2 linked regions of the Cellulosilyticum sp. I15G10I2 genome follow. The protein of the gene in region 1 interacts with the protein of each later gene in a pairwise test. Links are inferred from orthologs where the notes say so. Each region holds a gene or a part of one and is shown in the gene's direction. Other genes may lie near its edges. The genes, in order: ligA and leuS.

Region 1 (7,974 bases):
TCGTTTAAGAAATATCGAGGAGCTTATTGCAAAGACGATGCATTATATGAGCCATGCCGAGGAGCCTAGATTAGATGAATTTTTAGAAGAAGTTGCACTTGTAGCAGATATTGATAATTACGATGAAGATAGTAACTCGGTAGTACTTATGACGCTACATAGTGCCAAAGGACTTGAGTTTCCTGTCGTGTTTATGCCAGGGGTAGAAGAAGGGCTCTTTCCAAGCTATATGAGCCTTACAGAGGGAGACGATAAATTAGAGGAAGAAAGAAGATTATGTTATGTGGGCATTACAAGAGCCAGAGAAAAACTATATATTCTTCACGCAGAACAGCGAACACTTTTTGGACGTACACAGTACAGTTTACCTTCTAGATTTATCAGAGAACTTGGAAGAGGAGAATCAAGACTGCAAAAATCTCAGGAAGACTCCAAAAGTCTTAGAACCTTTGAGACAAAGTCTGCAAATGAGAAAAAAACGTTTGTTACTAAAGAAATACCTAAGCCTACTATGCCGTCTTTTAGGAGTAAAGGACCTATAGGCCATAATCTAGGACATGCACCTTCTAAAATAGAAAATTTACCTCAGCCCATTTTAGATTTTACGGAAGGTGATATTGTAAAGCATAAGATGTTTGGGCAAGGAACTATTAAACAAATTGACAAAATTAAAGATGATGTATTTGTGACAATTAGCTTTCAAAGTGGTGAAATAAGACAGTTAAGTACAAGGTTTGCTAAACTACAAAAGTTATAATTTTAATAAGTAACAGTTTTAATTATTTTGTATAGTAAATAGTGCATATTTAGGAATAAATAATTGATTAATAAATAACGAAGTGATAAAATAAGCTTAAATGCTATACAATATGTTATATTGTGTTAAGGAAGTGTGAATCCTATATGCTATTACAAGAACTCATTAAGAACACGGAAAATTTTTTAAAACTTGCAGAGGATATGTATAAAAGCGGAAGGCTGACATCTGAGGAATATGATGAAATGACATTTATTAAGAGGAATTTTGTAGATCAAGCTAGATGTCATACACTTGGGACTAAACTTATGCAGCGCTACAAACAAAAAAAATAATAATATGAAGAGCTCCTTAAAAGTATTAATTTTAGTGCTTTAGGGAGCTTTACTAATAGTCTTATAACCTATAAAATATAAAGTATTTAAGTTAGGAGAAGTTTATGCGTAGTGATCAAATGAGCAGAATGAAAGAATTGGTAGAGCTATTAAATAGAGCGGCTTATGCATATGAACAGCAAGATACAGAAATAATGAGTAACTATGAATATGATAAGCTTTATGATGAACTTAAGAATCTTGAAGAACAGACAGGCATTATTCTTGCAGGAAGTGTTACCCAAAAGGTAGGTTATGGTGTTGTAAGCAGCTTACCTAAAATAATGCATACACAGAAAATGCTTTCACTAGATAAAACTAAAGACAGTGAGAGGCTTAAAACATTTTTAGGTGCCGAGGAAGGGCTCTTATCCTGGAAGTTGGATGGCCTTACGATTGTATGTACTTATGAGGCAGGTAAACTTGTCCGTGCAGTTACAAGAGGAAATGGAGAAATTGGCGAAGATGTTACTAATAATGCAAAAGTATTTAAAAATCTTCCGCTGAAAATAGATTATGAAGAGTCACTTGTCATAAGAGGTGAAGCGATTATTACTTATTCAGACTTTCATAAAATCAATGAAAAACTAGGTGAAAAAGAAGAAAAATATAAAAATCCTAGAAACCTATGCAGCGGCAGTGTAAGACAGCTTAATTCCAAAATTACGGCAGATAGAAAAGTTAGGTTTTTTGCCTTTGCGATTGTAGAAGGTGGTATGGCGTTTCAGACAAAGAGTGAGCAGATAGATTGGTTAAGTTTAAAGGGATTTGAAACTGTAGAGTATAAGAAAGTTACACAAGCAACCCTAGAAAGGTGCGTTAAATACTTCGCAGAAGAAATATCAAATAAAGACTTTGCATCAGATGGGCTTGTACTGACTTATAATGATATTTTTTATGCTAAAGGGCTTGGTGAAACAGCAAAATTTCCAAGAGACTCAATTGCCTTTAAATGGCAGGATGAAATAGCAGAGACACAAATTATTAATATTGAATGGAATACATCTCGTACAGGGCTTATTAATCCAGTAGCTATTTTTGAACCGGTAGAGATCGAAGGGACTACTGTGGAGCGAGCTAGTGTCCACAATTTAAGTATATTAGAAGATCTAAAACTTGGAATAGGGGATACCGTAAAGGTATATAAAGCCAATATGATCATCCCTCAGATTTCAGAGAATGTAACCCCAACTGGACCTGTTAAAGCGCCAGATGCATGTCCGGTGTGCGGCGCACATACCATTATTAAACAAGAGAAAGCATCGAAGACACTCTATTGTACAAATACCAACTGTAAAGCGCAGCGCTTAAGAGCTTTTGTACATTTTACAAGTCGTGATGCTATGAATATTGAAGGACTTTCAGAAGCGACAATCGATAAATTTCTTAAGAAAGGTTATTTGCAGGAATTTAGTTCGCTTTATCATTTAGAAGGCTATAAGGAATCAATCGTTCAAATAGAGGGGTTTGGAGAAAAGTCTTATCAGAACCTAATGCAATCTATTGAAAAATCAAGAGATGTTGGCCTTGCACAGTTTATCTATGCACTAGGGATTGTACAAGTTGGACTAAATACAGCTAAGCTTATCTGTAAACATTTTAATTATGAAATTGATCAAATGATACATGCAAAAGAGGAAGAACTAAAAAATATTTCAGGGATTGGCCCGGTTATTGCAAGAGAGTTCAGTGCCTATTTCAGTTTGGAAGTTAATCAAGTTATGGTGCAGAATATGCTGAAAGAACTTCACTTAAGACAGGAGAGTGTGGCTGCTATACCGGAATCACAGATTAAAGACCATACGTTTGTTATAACCGGAGAAGTTTATCACTTTAAAAACCGTAAGGAGCTGCAAGCTAAAATAGAAGAACTAGGTGGTAAAGTAACAGGTTCTGTGAGTAAGAGTACGCATTATCTAATTAATAATGACAATGCGTCAAGCTCTAGTAAAAACAAGAAAGCTAAAGCATTTGGCATCCCGATTATTACAGAAGAGAATTTTTTAGAACTTATAAAAGCTTAGGGAAATGAGATAATGTTTGTAAGCCTATTATAAAAAAGGTATAATGGTTCTATGTGTTTAGTAAAGACAGAACAATTTAAGGAGGATTATGCATATGGATATATATGAGGCAGCCCAAAACGCAAGAAAGGCAGCTATTCAATTAGCAGCCATAGATGGCGATAAGAAGAATGAAGCATTAAGAGCTATTGCTAAAGCCCTTGAGAAAAATAAGCATGCAATAGAAAAAGCCAATAGCATAGATCTAGAAAACAGCGAAAAAGAACAAGCAGCTATGCCGCTTTTAAAAAGATTGAAGTTTGGTGAAGAGAAAATAAAAGACGTAGTACAAGGCATACAAAGTCTTATAGGTCTTGAAGATCCAGTTGGTAAGATTCAGCTTAAGACAGAATTAGATAAAGATTTAATCTTAACTAGGATTGCATCACCCATTGGTGTTATAGGCGTTATCTTTGAATCGAGACCTGATGCACTTGTTCAGATCTCTGCACTATGTTTAAAAAGTGGTAATGCTGTACTCCTTAAAGGTGGCAGCGAGGCAAAAGAAACGAATAAAATACTTTTTCAAATTATAAAAAAAGCAACAGAAGACATAGGTATACCTACGGGCTGGATAGCGCTTATGGAAAATAGGCAAGATGTAAATGCCATTCTTAAAATGGATAAGTTTATAGATCTGCTTATTCCAAGAGGATCTAATGAGTTTGTAAGCTATATTATGAAAAATTCTAATATCCCTGTTATGGGACATGCGGATGGCATATGCCATACTTATGTGGATCAAGAAGCAGATAGTGATCTTGCAGTCAAAGTAGTAACAGATTCAAAAGTACAGTATGTAGCAGTATGTAATGCATTAGAAACACTACTCGTTCATCAAGAGATTGCTCCTATATTTCTGCCAAAGCTTAAAGCATCTCTAGATCAATACAAAGTGCTTATAAAAGGATGCGAAAAAACGAGAAACATCATTCATGCAGAAGCTGCAGATGAAGCAGATTGGCAAACCGAGTATCTGGACTATATACTTTCTATTAAAATAGTAGATAATCTTCAAGAAGCAATAGATCATATTAATAACTACGGCTCAGGCCATACAGATTGTATTGTGACGAAGAATGAAGAAACAGCAGCTCAGTTTATGATGCTAGTTGATTCAGGGAATGTTTTTCATAATGTATCGACAAGATTTAGTGATGGATTTAGATATGGGTTTGGTGCAGAAGTAGGTGTAAGTACAGCTAAGATTCATGCAAGAGGCCCTGTAGGCATAGAAGGACTACTCATTTATAAATATAAGCTATGTGGAAATGGACACATCGTAGCAGATTATGCAACCGGTGAAAAACATTTTACACATAAAAAAATAATAACATTGTAGAAAATTTAAAGAGGAGACTATATGATGAAATGTAATAAGTGCGACAATATGAATCCAGAGGATCAAATATACTGTTTAGAATGTGGAGAACAGTTAAGTGAAGAGCAAGAGACTGTTCAAGAAGAACAAGCGGTAGAGGAAGAACAAGTAACAGATGATACAGAAGTAAGTCATATAACGAATGAGGAACCAACTGGATTTCAAGAAGAAATTGGTACTAAAAAAAGTAAGCATACTAAATTAATTGCAGGGATTGTACTTCTAATAGCTGTTGGAATATTTATAGCGTTGTACGCTAATCAAAAACCTTCAGCAGATCAATTAAAAGATGCGGCTAATAGTCCAGCAGAACAATTACCAGAGAGTAGTCAGAGTGATCAAATTGTAGTTGTAATAGGTGGAGAAGAGATCACACATCCCGTTTTCAACTTATACTTTTGGATTACACAGCAACAGTTTGAAAGTGCTGGGCCTAACATATGGGAAATGGAGACGGGCGGACGCAAAACATTAGATATAGCTAAGGAAAATACATTGGATAATATTAGTCTCGTTATTGCAGCTAAGCAAAAAGCTGAAGCCCTAGGATTAGAATTATCCAAAGAGGATCAAGATCTTGTTTATGAACAGGCCAATACAATTATAATGAATAATACAGAGTTAGTAGAGAAATTAAAATTTGATATTAAAGATATGGAGAGATTTCTTAAGTATGATTTTACGATACAAAAGGTTGTAGAAGGTTTAAGGGATAATTATACACCAAGTGAAGACGAGATTAATACGCAAATGGAGCAGATTAAAGCGGGTTACGAGACTGCAACAGTAAAACATGTCCTTATTGCCAGTAAAGATGAAAAAGCAAGGGAACTTGCACAAGAAGTTTTAAATAAGGCAATAGCAGGTGAAGATATGGCAGAGCTTGCTAAAGTTTATTCAGAAGATCCAGGGTCAAAAGACAGTGGCGGAGAGTATACGTTCCCAAGAGGCCAAATGGTACCACAGTTTGAAGAGGCTTCATTTACAGGAGAAATAGGAAAAGTATATCCAGAACTTGTAGAGACAGACTATGGTTATCATATCATTAAGGTAGAAGCTAGAGATGTGGGAGCTCTTGAACAAATAAAACAAGATAGTGAAGGCATGCTTAAAACACAATATGCTCAAGATGAACTCATTAAGCTCAGCAAAGCTTTATCTGTAGAAAAAACAGATCTGTATAATAAAATAGACATCATTAAATAAATAAGCATTTAAAACTATCTAAACATCATATATTGAATTGTTTAGGTAGTTTTTTTTATAAAAATAAAATAGGCTATTGACAAAACAAGAAAATATGTTATTATATAAACATATTAAGTAATAATTATTATTACTTAATAAAAATTATTAAATATTTGGAGGGGTTAAATAATGAAAAAATATGTATGTACAATCTGTGGTTATGTTCATGAGGGAGATGAAGCACCAGAAAAATGTCCTATTTGTAAGGCGCCAGCATCAAAATTTACTGAGCAGGCAGCAGAACTTGCATGGGCAGATGAACATAGAATAGGTGTAGCACAAGGCTTAGATGAGAGAGTAGTAGAGGGTCTTCGTCAAAACTTTATGGGTGAATGTACTGAAGTTGGTATGTATCTTGCAATGAGTCGTCAAGCGGATAGAGAAGGATTTCCAGAAGTTGCAGAAGCCTATAAACGTATTGCAATAGAAGAAGCTGAGCATGCTGCTAAGTTTGCAGAACTTCTTGGTGAAGTTGTAACAGGTGATACACGCAAAAACCTTCAAATGAGAGTAGATGCAGAAAATGGTGCCTGTCAAGGTAAAAAAGACCTTGCAACTCTTGCTAAAGAGTTAGGTTATGATGCAGTTCATGATACAGTACATGAAATGTGCAAAGATGAAGCAAGACATGGCCAGGCATTTGCAGGACTTTTAAAAAGATATTTCAAATAAAATTGATATAATTAAATAAAAAATAAGATAATAAGGGTAATCGAAAAGTTTAAAGCTTTTTGGTTCCCTTATTTTTTATGTCTATAAAAGGCCATTTAGAGCATTCAAAAAATTAATTGTAAATTTAATGTTATACCCTGTTAGTATACAAGCATATACATTAAAGTAAGCTCTAATGAGGTTTATGGAGTTTGGTAAATACACAGTATCAAGAGGGAAGAGGGATTGGTAATGACGAGAGAATTATTGAGTGCCTTTTTGCTTGTATTTGTTGCAGAGATGGGAGATAAAACACAGATTTTAGCGATGATGTTTGCAACGAGATATAAGGCAAGGTCTGTTTTGGCAGGCGTATTTATAGGCTCGCTGCTTAATCATGGACTCGCTGTGCTGCTCGGCAACCAGCTAGGGTGTCTCATACCCCTCACATTACTTGGCACTATCGCTGGATTAGCTTTTATATATTTTGCTTTTACCTCTTTAAGATATGAAGAAGGGGAGAAAGAAGAATTAATCAATTATAAAAGTCCTATTATTACAGTAGCATCAGCTTTTTTTATAGGTGAGCTGGGAGATAAAACGCAGCTTGCAGCGATTACACTATCCATGGATGCTGTGTGTCCATGGGAGATTTTAATAGGGACAGTAGGCGCAATGGTAGCAACGAGTGTAATGGGTATATGGGTGGGAAGTAAGATAGGAAAGAATATCCCGGATATTTTTATTAAAACATTTTCCGCGGCTTTATTTTTTGTATTTGGGATAATAAAACTTAGCACACTTTTTTGGAATAAGGTAGACACGCTATTTATAGTTATGGAAGCAGTAGTTATAAGTGCGGCCTTTATTTGGACAATGATAAAATTTATTCAGTCTTATTATACAAATAAATCTGCATAGATTTTTTTATCCTATTAAATAGGAGCAGTGTTTTCTGCTCCCATTGAGTGCTTATCTTTTGTTTTTAGTTTGCCCGATTCCTTCTTGAACACCGCTGTTGCCATTTGTTTTAAAACCATTATTAGCATTCCACGCTTCTTTATTATGATCCTCTCTGCTTTGGTTTTGAGATATAACTTTTTGCAATGATTTCATGGTATCACTCCTATTATAAAATATATTAACATTTTTACCGTAATTACAGAAATTTATCCTTAAATTAAGGTTTTAAGTTTTGGGAATGCTTTCAAAATAGGATAGAAAGTTGTATAATGAGAAAGCATGTATAGATAAATGATAGCGTTTAGCATCAGGAAGAACAAAAAGATAAGGAGCGTACATATGACAATTTTAGAAGCAATCATACAAGGTATTGTACAAGGAATTACAGAGTTTTTACCTGTATCAAGTTCAGGGCATCTTGCATTATATCAACACTTTACAGGAATGGCGCCGGAAAGTTCCACTTTCGTTATGGCTGTACTTCATTTAGGCACACTACTGGCAGTTTTTATAGCTTTCTATAAGACGATTTGGGAG
Region 2 (8,069 bases), on another replicon or contig:
GTAGATTATTAAAATAATACTTTAATAAGAGAGATTATATCATCACTATATTATGAGGATATAATCTCTCTTAGGGTGAATGCTTTTAGAAAAAAGAGATCAAGGGATTTTTGAAAAACAAGGGGACAATGAGTAAAAATAAAAATGTTACATTTGAAAAATGGTATATAGATTAATAATTTTGAATATGTTAAACTATATGTAAGGAGGGGTAGATATGTGGACACGGGAAGAACTTAAGGAAAGAGCTAAGATAGTGCTTAAAAGATCGTATTGGAAAGCACTCTTGGTCAGTTTTATTTTAGCATTGGTATCAGGTGGTTTTTCCAGTATAACTCAAAGATTTAACCAGAGGGATGATGGCAGAGTCTTTATTGAAAAACAAATAAGAGGTGGCAATATAAGTTGGGACTGGGTTGGACCTGCTATTTTAATAGCTATTATAGCAGGGCTTGGCTTTTTTATTATTAGTTTAGCTTTTAGTATATTTTTAGCTAATCCCTTAGAGGTAGGTGCTAGAAGGTTTTTTATGAGCCTGACTATAGAAGATGCACAAGTTGATTTATTGGGGTATGGTTTTAAAAATGGCAGATACATGAATGTTATTAAAACAATGTTTTATACAAATCTTTTAATCTTTTTATGGAGTCTGCTGCTTGTTATTCCAGGGATTATAAAAGGATATGCTTATAGCATGGTTCCGTATATTTTAGCAGATAATCCTGAAATTGATTATAAAAGAGCTGTCGCGTTAAGCAACCAAATGACTATGGGAGAGAAAGCTAATATATGGGTATTAGATTTATCTTTTATTGGATGGTATTTATTAGGTGCATTAGCCTGTGGCGTAGGAATCTTATTTGTACACCCCTATGTTAATGCAACCAAGGCAGAGTTATATATTACATTAAGAAGAAGAGCATTACAAAATAGATTGATTCAAGATGGAGAATTAAACAACACTTCAACTTAATTACTCTATGTAATCCAAATAGAGGATACTTATAAAAAGCAACACCTCAAAATAAAATGAGATGTTGCTTTTTTATAAGTATAGAAGTTATGTTATAGTACTATTTAAATAGAAGTTATAAAAAATATTTGATGAATTTTCAGAAAAAACATATAATGATATTATAAAACATCATTAAGTTTAATAGAGTTAGGAGAAGAACTAATGCCTAAAGATTATACAGTGCTTATAACAGGCGCTTCAAGTGGAATTGGACGTGAACTTGCTAAGTTATTTGCAGAAAAAGGTTATAATCTCATTTTAGTAGCCAGAAATATGTATAAGCTTGACGTTTTAAAACATGAGCTGGGAATTAAAAGAAGAGATATTAAGATTGATATCATTCAGGAAGAGTTAGCACAAATAGGGGCAGGACAAGCAGTATTTGAAAAGGTTAAAAGAATGGGTATTGAAATAGATATACTTATTAATAATGCAGGCGCTGGATATGTAGGTGCGTTTCAAGATAAAGTATTTGAAGAAGATCTTAAATTGATACAGCTTAATATAATAGCTTTAACAGAACTTACTAAGCTCTTTGGCGCGGAAATGGTAAAACGCAAACAAGGCAAGATTCTTAATGTAGCCTCAACTGGATCATATCATTCTGGTCCCTATACAGCTGTTTATTATGCAACTAAGGCTTATGTGTTATCACTATCAGAGGCACTGCAGATAGAACTTAAACCATTTGGCATCACAGTGTCAGCTCTTTGTCCCGGAGCAACCCAAACAGAATTTTCAAAAAAAGCGGGCAAAAAAGATGCAAAATTTGCAATGGGGGCTAAGGAAGTAGCGCAGGTAGCTTTTAAAGGATTGATGAAGCGCAAGACGATAATTATTCCAGGGCTTGGGAATAAATTATTTGTAAAAATACCCCGAGGTTGGGCGAGCCAAATAGTAGCGAAGTATCAAAAATCTTTGTATCTGAAGTGATCTAAAGTAATGTAAATAGACTTACACTGGAACAAATAACTTACTAGAAACGTCTTAATAAAAAAGATAATGAATAATAGATCATGAAAGGGGAGAAAGAAATGAAGAATAAAGTTCTAATTAAAATTTTGCAAGTCATGGTAGCAGCTGTTTTGGTATTTAGTCTATATGGGTGTGGGGCTCAAAAGTCAGCAAGATCAGAGACTTCTACTGCAAATCAAGCAGCAAAGTCAGAAGGTATGATGATGGATACTGCAACAGGGACAGCTGTTAGAGAAGAGGTAGCAAGACCTGAAAGTCCCAATGTTAATACAGATGTGGGATATAACCGTAAAATGATTAAAACGGGAGAACTTCAATTGCAGACTAAAGATTTTAAAAAAAGTGTAGAAGATATCGTTGCGAAGGTACAGAGCTTGGAGGGGTATGTAGAAAATTCGAATATACAGGGGAGTAACTTCTATAATAACTATCAGAATACAAGAAGTGCATCTCTCGTTGTGCGTATTCCTCAAAAACACTTTGATGCTTTTATTAATCAGTCAAGTGAATTTGGAAATGTTGTTTATACAACGTCTAACAGCACAGACATTACAAGTGAATATGTGGATACGGAAATACGGCTTAAGTCTTTAAAAACAAGACATGAAAGATTATTAGTCCTTCTAGAACAAACAGGCTCACTTAAAGACCTTTTTACAATAGAACAAGAACTGGGTCAGGTAACTTATGAAATTGAAAAGTTAAGTGGTACTTTGCAGCAATATGATCAGTTGGTAGATATGAGTACAATTAATATATCTATTGAAGAGGTCTTTAAAATTGAAGAGTCTAGACCTATTATTACTTTTGGCGATAAAATAAATGATACATTTAAAGAATCTATAAAAGGGCTTAAGCGTTTATTAGAAGGCTTTGTATTAATAATAGTAGCTGTTATACCGTTTTTAATTCTTATCGTACCTAGTGCAATTATAATAATCGTTCTTAGTAAAAGGTTTAAAAAAAATAGCAAAGTCAAAGCTCAGCGCTCAGAAGAAGATAAATAATAAAGGAATTGTATTTAGGCGTTGATTTTCTAGCGCGTATATGATAAAATTTGCTATGAAAAATCAAATATTTTAAATACAATGATGCGAAGTAGTAGTATAAGGCGTTTTTTAAGAGAGCTGCTGGGTGGTGTAAAGCAGTAAAACAATTAATATGAACTCATCGCTAAGTTCCATACTGAATATTGGAGTAGGTAATGGCGGTGCTTCCCGTTAAAGAAGATAAAGTGCGCAAAGAGAATTTTGCGAATTAGAGTGGTAACGCGGAAATAACCTTTCGTCTCTTAATATATGAATTAGGAGACGAAAGGTTTTTATTTTGAAATACGAAAGCAAGTAGTAGTTAATTTAAAGCGTATTCATTGATAGACGTACTAAAGGAGGAATATATTGTGAAATATGATCACAAACAAATTGAACAAAAGTGGAGAGCAAATTGGGATAAGGCACCAATTAATGTAGAGACCCCAGATAAAAAGCCTTATTATTGTCTGGATATGTTTCCTTATCCATCAGGAAATGGACTGCATGTAGGGCATTGGAGAGGGTATGTACTTTCAGATGTATGGAGCCGTTATCAAATTCTTCATGGTTACCACGTACTTCACCCGATGGGATGGGATGCTTTTGGGCTTCCTGCAGAAAACTATGCTATTTCTAAGAAAGTACATCCAGCTATTGCTACAGCCGAAAACGTAGCTAATTTTAAACGCCAGTTGCACGATATCAGTGCGATTTACGACTGGGATAAAGAAGTGAATACAACAGACCCTCATTACTATAAGTGGACACAGTGGATCTTTCTTAAAATGTTCGAAGAAGGTCTTGCTTATGAAAAAGAAATGCCTATTAACTGGTGCCCATCTTGTAAAACTGGACTTGCAAATGAAGAAGTGAAAGAGGGTTCTTGTGACAGATGCGGCAGCACAGTCACAAAGAAAAATCTGCGTCAATGGATGCTTAAGATAACAGCTTATGCAGAAAGACTTCTAAATGACCTTGAAGGACTTGAGTGGCCGGAAAAAGTTAAGAAGATGCAGTCAGATTGGATTGGTAAAAGTTACGGTGCAGAGATTGACTTCGAAATAGAAGGAGCAGACAAAAAAGTTAAAGTTTTTACAACAAGACCAGATACGCTATATGGTGCAACTTTTATGGTTCTTGCCCCAGAACATGAACTTGTTATGGCGCTTACAGCGGAAGAACAAAAGGCACAAGTAGAAAAATATGTTTTTGATGCATCTACTAAGTCATCGGTTGATCGTATGGCAGATAAAGATAAGACAGGCGTATTTTTAGGCAAATATGCGATCAACCCGCTAAATGGCGAGAAGCTTCCTGTTTGGATCTCTGATTATGTACTTGCGGACTATGGAACAGGCGCTATTATGTGTGTACCTGCTCATGATGAACGTGATTTTGCTTTTGCGACAAAATTTAAGCTTCCTATTGTACAAGTTATTTCAAAAACAGGAGAGATTGAAGACTTAAAAGAAGCATTTACTGAAGAAGGCATCATGGTTAATTCAGGAGAATTTAATGGTCAAAAATCAAGTGAAGCAAAGATTTCTATACCAGAGTACCTCGAAAAACAAAGTATTGGAACAAAGACGGTTAATTATAAACTTCGTGACTGGGTATTTTCACGTCAAAGATACTGGGGTGAACCTATACCCGTAGTCCACTGTGAACATTGCGGCGTAGTAGGGGTAAAAGAAGAAGATCTTCCTATTACATTACCACAAGTAGAAAGCTATGAACCAACAGGTACAGGAGAATCGCCACTTGCAGCAATAGATGAATGGGTTAATACAACCTGTCCAAAATGCGGAGGCCCTGCAAAAAGAGAAACCAACACAATGCCGCAATGGGCTGGCTCCTCGTGGTACTTCTTAAGGTATCCCAATCCACACAATGATAAAGAACTTATCAGTAAAGAAGATATGAAAAAATGGCTGCCGGTAGATATGTATGTGGGCGGGATTGAACATGCCGTTCTTCATCTTTTATATGCAAGGTTTTATACTAAATTTTTATATGATATCGGCACAGTAGATTTTGAAGAACCTTTTACACGCCTTTTTAATCAAGGCATGGTTACAAAAAATGGTGCGAAAATGAGCAAATCTAAGGGTAATGTAGTTTCACCGGATGAGCTTGTAGAAAAATATGGTTGTGATTCCCTACGTATGTATGAGCTTTTTATTGGACCACCAGAACTTGATTCAGAGTGGGATGATAGAGGGATTGAAGGCGTATACCGTTTCTTAAATAAAGTATGGAAACTAGTTGATGAGAATAAAGCAATACCGGCTACTAAAGATATGGAAAGAATCCGACATAAAATGATTTATGATATTACACTACGTATGGAAAGTTTCAGCCTTAACACAGTAGTTAGCGGTTTTATGGAATATACCAATAAGCTTCTGGATCTTCAAAAGAAACAAGGTGGTATTGATCAGGATACAATCCGAACGCTTATTATACTGCTTGCACCATTTACACCACATATCAGCGAAGAGCTTTGGCAGACACTAGAGGGTAGCGGCAGTGTATTTGCAAACGAGTGGCCAGTTTATGATAAGGAAAAAATGAAAGAAGATGAAATCGAAATAGCTATTCAGATTAGTGGTAAAGTAGCCGGTAAGATTACAGTAGCCACTGATGAAGAGGAAGCAAGTGTACTTGCAAAAGCAAGACTAGCAGCTGCAGCTAAGCTCGAAGGCAAGCAAATTATAAAAGAAATTTATGTTAAAGGTCGTATCGTTAACATTGTAGCTAAATAAATAGAAATGGGCACAGATTCTGCAGAATCTGTGCCCATTTCTATTTATTTAGCTATTCTTGCGTACATCAGTTTTTTAGTAACATTATTTTTTTTAGCAAGAACCAGCCAAAATTTATTTCCCATCAAGATAAAGAACCATTTTGGAAATTTATAATTACCAAAAATAATTTTTTTATCATAGGGTAAAGAATCAAGTTCTTTGATGCTATTGATAAGTAAACAGAGTGCATCGTAAACAGGACGCGCTACTTTAGAATTTAAAGGAATTTGATCTTTTGTAGATCTAATCATTTCACCGCCGCCTAGTCCTATGCCTCCACACCACTTAAAACCTGTTGCTAGGCAATAATTTTCTAAAATGCTAAGTGCATTTTTATTTTGATGTCCCTCAATAAAGCCACAGTTAGCAAGTGCATAAAGCGCAAGGGGATTTGAATCATTTATAGCGTGTTGTTTTTTATAAGCCTCTAAATTTACCAGTGCCTCTAACAAGCTAGAAGGTAAACTATCAACATAAAGAGGGAAGACAATAACAATTAACTTGCAAGATAGAATATTTTCAAAAAGATCATGTTTATTTGGTTTGTTTAGAAGTTCTAGTGCATTTATTATAAGTTTTTCTTTAAAAGTATTTTGAAGCCCTCTCCAGATATAATCTATAAGATATAAAGAGCAGCTCTCGCCCGTTTTAGGGCTTCCATTTATAAAACAAATTTTAGCCATTAGATATTTCCCTCCATACTATCTTTTGAAAGATATTTTTTAATATCAATAGCAACTTTTAACATATCATTTTCATTACTACAGAAATAAACCTCAGGATCAGATGCATCAAGATTAGCAGCATTTGCTTTTGTAAGAGCGGTAAAGGTGTTTTTTTCAGCAGGTGTAATGTTATCATTATAAGCTACCATTATAAGATTGGGACGTTTAATATAACGTTGTTTGTGATGCACTTCACCTTTAGACCTTTTAAAAAAAGGAAGTAAAGTAGGGATTAAACGATCTAATGTTCTTTTGATAGCAGGGCTGTATGAGCCATATAAGAGAGGTGTTACATAAATAAGCAGATCACTGTTAATAATGTCTTTGTTAATAGGTGTTGTAATATCCTTAAAAATACAGCTGCCAGGAGTCTGCACCCAACAATTAAAGCATCCGATACAATGCCTAGCTGAATCCTTATCTATAGCATACCAGTTGATTGTTTGAATGTTTGATAAATGGTCATGGAAGATCGTATTAAGCGAACTTGATATTGGATGAAGATTAGAATTATCATATATGATGGTTGTATGCATATAAAACCCCTTTCTATGTTAACGGTGTAAACATTAAAGAGATTATAGCATTGTATGTTTACAGTGTCAACATATTTGGATATAATAAAATGAAGATAAAAAGATTTTTTATTTAGCATTAAAAAAAGGAGAATAACATGGAAAAAATGAGTTATCATCATGGCACCTTAAAAGAAGAGATGATAGAAAAGGGGCTTACTTTGATTAATGATGAAGGGATAAAAGGATTTTCTCTTAGAAAAGTAGCGGCTATGTGTGGTGTAAGTCATACTGCACCTTATAAACATTTTAAAAATAAAGAAGAGTTAATGGAGGTGATATCAGAACGGGTGTTACAAAGTTTTAGTGAATGCTTAAAACAGGCTATAGAAGAGGGGAAAAACAAGAAAACAAGTATGGCTGAGGTTGGAAAGGCTTATGTAAAGTTTATGCTTGAGCATAAAGAATACTTTAAGTTTATATTCTTTAGTGATTATAAAGTGAGTGTATGCCTCAAAGGAAAGCATTTTATTTATCAAAAGGGTAACCCTTTTGAGGTTTTTTGTACCGGAGCAACTACCTATCTTAAAAATTATGTACAAGACGAGCAGCAGATTAATTATATCATTTTAAGTATGTGGAGTATTGTACATGGGATCTCTACACTTATTATCAATGAAAGTTTTGAGTATGAGGGAGATTATGAAGAATTAGTTGGAAAAATGCTTACGATAGGGCCTATATAAATGTAAGCAGTCTAATATAGACTTTACAATAAAAAGATAAAAAAATAAGGAGGAAAGAGATGATTCATCCATATAAAAATGAATTGCCTGAAATAGATCAAAGTTGTTTTGTTGCGGAGGGAGCACACATAATAGGTAAAGTACGTATAGGTAAAGCATGCAGTATTTGGTACAATGCTGTTTTAAGAGGAGATGTTGAGACTATTACTATAGGAGACTATACGAATGTACAAGATAATGTGGTGATACATGTTT

What was found.
Region 2: the proteins of ligA (region 1) and leuS interact in binary tests that used the Escherichia coli proteins (3 or more experiments, as listed by UniProt). The link is inferred for Cellulosilyticum sp. I15G10I2 from one-to-one orthologs.

Annotation. Positions count from the first base shown.
Region 1 is NZ_FMMP01000025.1:43,374-51,347, forward strand. Bases 720-3,675 are described here. They hold ligA (NAD-dependent DNA ligase LigA), read left to right. Parts: upstream 720-1,196; coding sequence 1,197-3,155; downstream 3,156-3,675. Other genes in these bases: pcrA (DNA helicase PcrA), read left to right, coding at 720-757; BN3326_RS18650 (hypothetical protein), read left to right, coding at 904-1,092; BN3326_RS18660 (glutamate-5-semialdehyde dehydrogenase), read left to right, coding at 3,250-3,675. Outside these bases: more of pcrA, read left to right, coding at 1-719; more of BN3326_RS18660, read left to right, coding at 3,676-4,536; BN3326_RS18665 (peptidylprolyl isomerase), read left to right, coding at 4,561-5,781; BN3326_RS18670 (NADH peroxidase), read left to right, coding at 5,953-6,495; BN3326_RS18675 (TMEM165/GDT1 family protein), read left to right, coding at 6,727-7,395; BN3326_RS22125 (hypothetical protein), read right to left, coding at 7,447-7,590; BN3326_RS18680 (undecaprenyl-diphosphate phosphatase), read left to right, coding at 7,777-7,974. UniProt on the Escherichia coli protein: DNA ligase that catalyzes the formation of phosphodiester linkages between 5'-phosphoryl and 3'-hydroxyl groups in double-stranded DNA using NAD as a coenzyme and as the energy source for the reaction.
Region 2 is NZ_FMMP01000028.1:13,787-21,855, reverse strand. Bases 3,036-6,086 are described here. They hold leuS (leucine--tRNA ligase), read left to right. Parts: upstream 3,036-3,386; coding sequence 3,387-5,786; downstream 5,787-6,086. Other genes in these bases: BN3326_RS18975 (hypothetical protein), read right to left, coding at 5,831-6,086. Also shown: BN3326_RS18995 (DUF975 family protein), read left to right, coding at 218-973; BN3326_RS18990 (SDR family NAD(P)-dependent oxidoreductase), read left to right, coding at 1,178-1,948; BN3326_RS18985 (DUF4349 domain-containing protein), read left to right, coding at 2,050-2,997; more of BN3326_RS18975, read right to left, coding at 6,087-6,511; BN3326_RS18970 (NAD(P)H-dependent oxidoreductase), read right to left, coding at 6,511-7,089; BN3326_RS18965 (TetR/AcrR family transcriptional regulator), read left to right, coding at 7,227-7,814; BN3326_RS18960 (gamma carbonic anhydrase family protein), read left to right, coding at 7,874-8,069.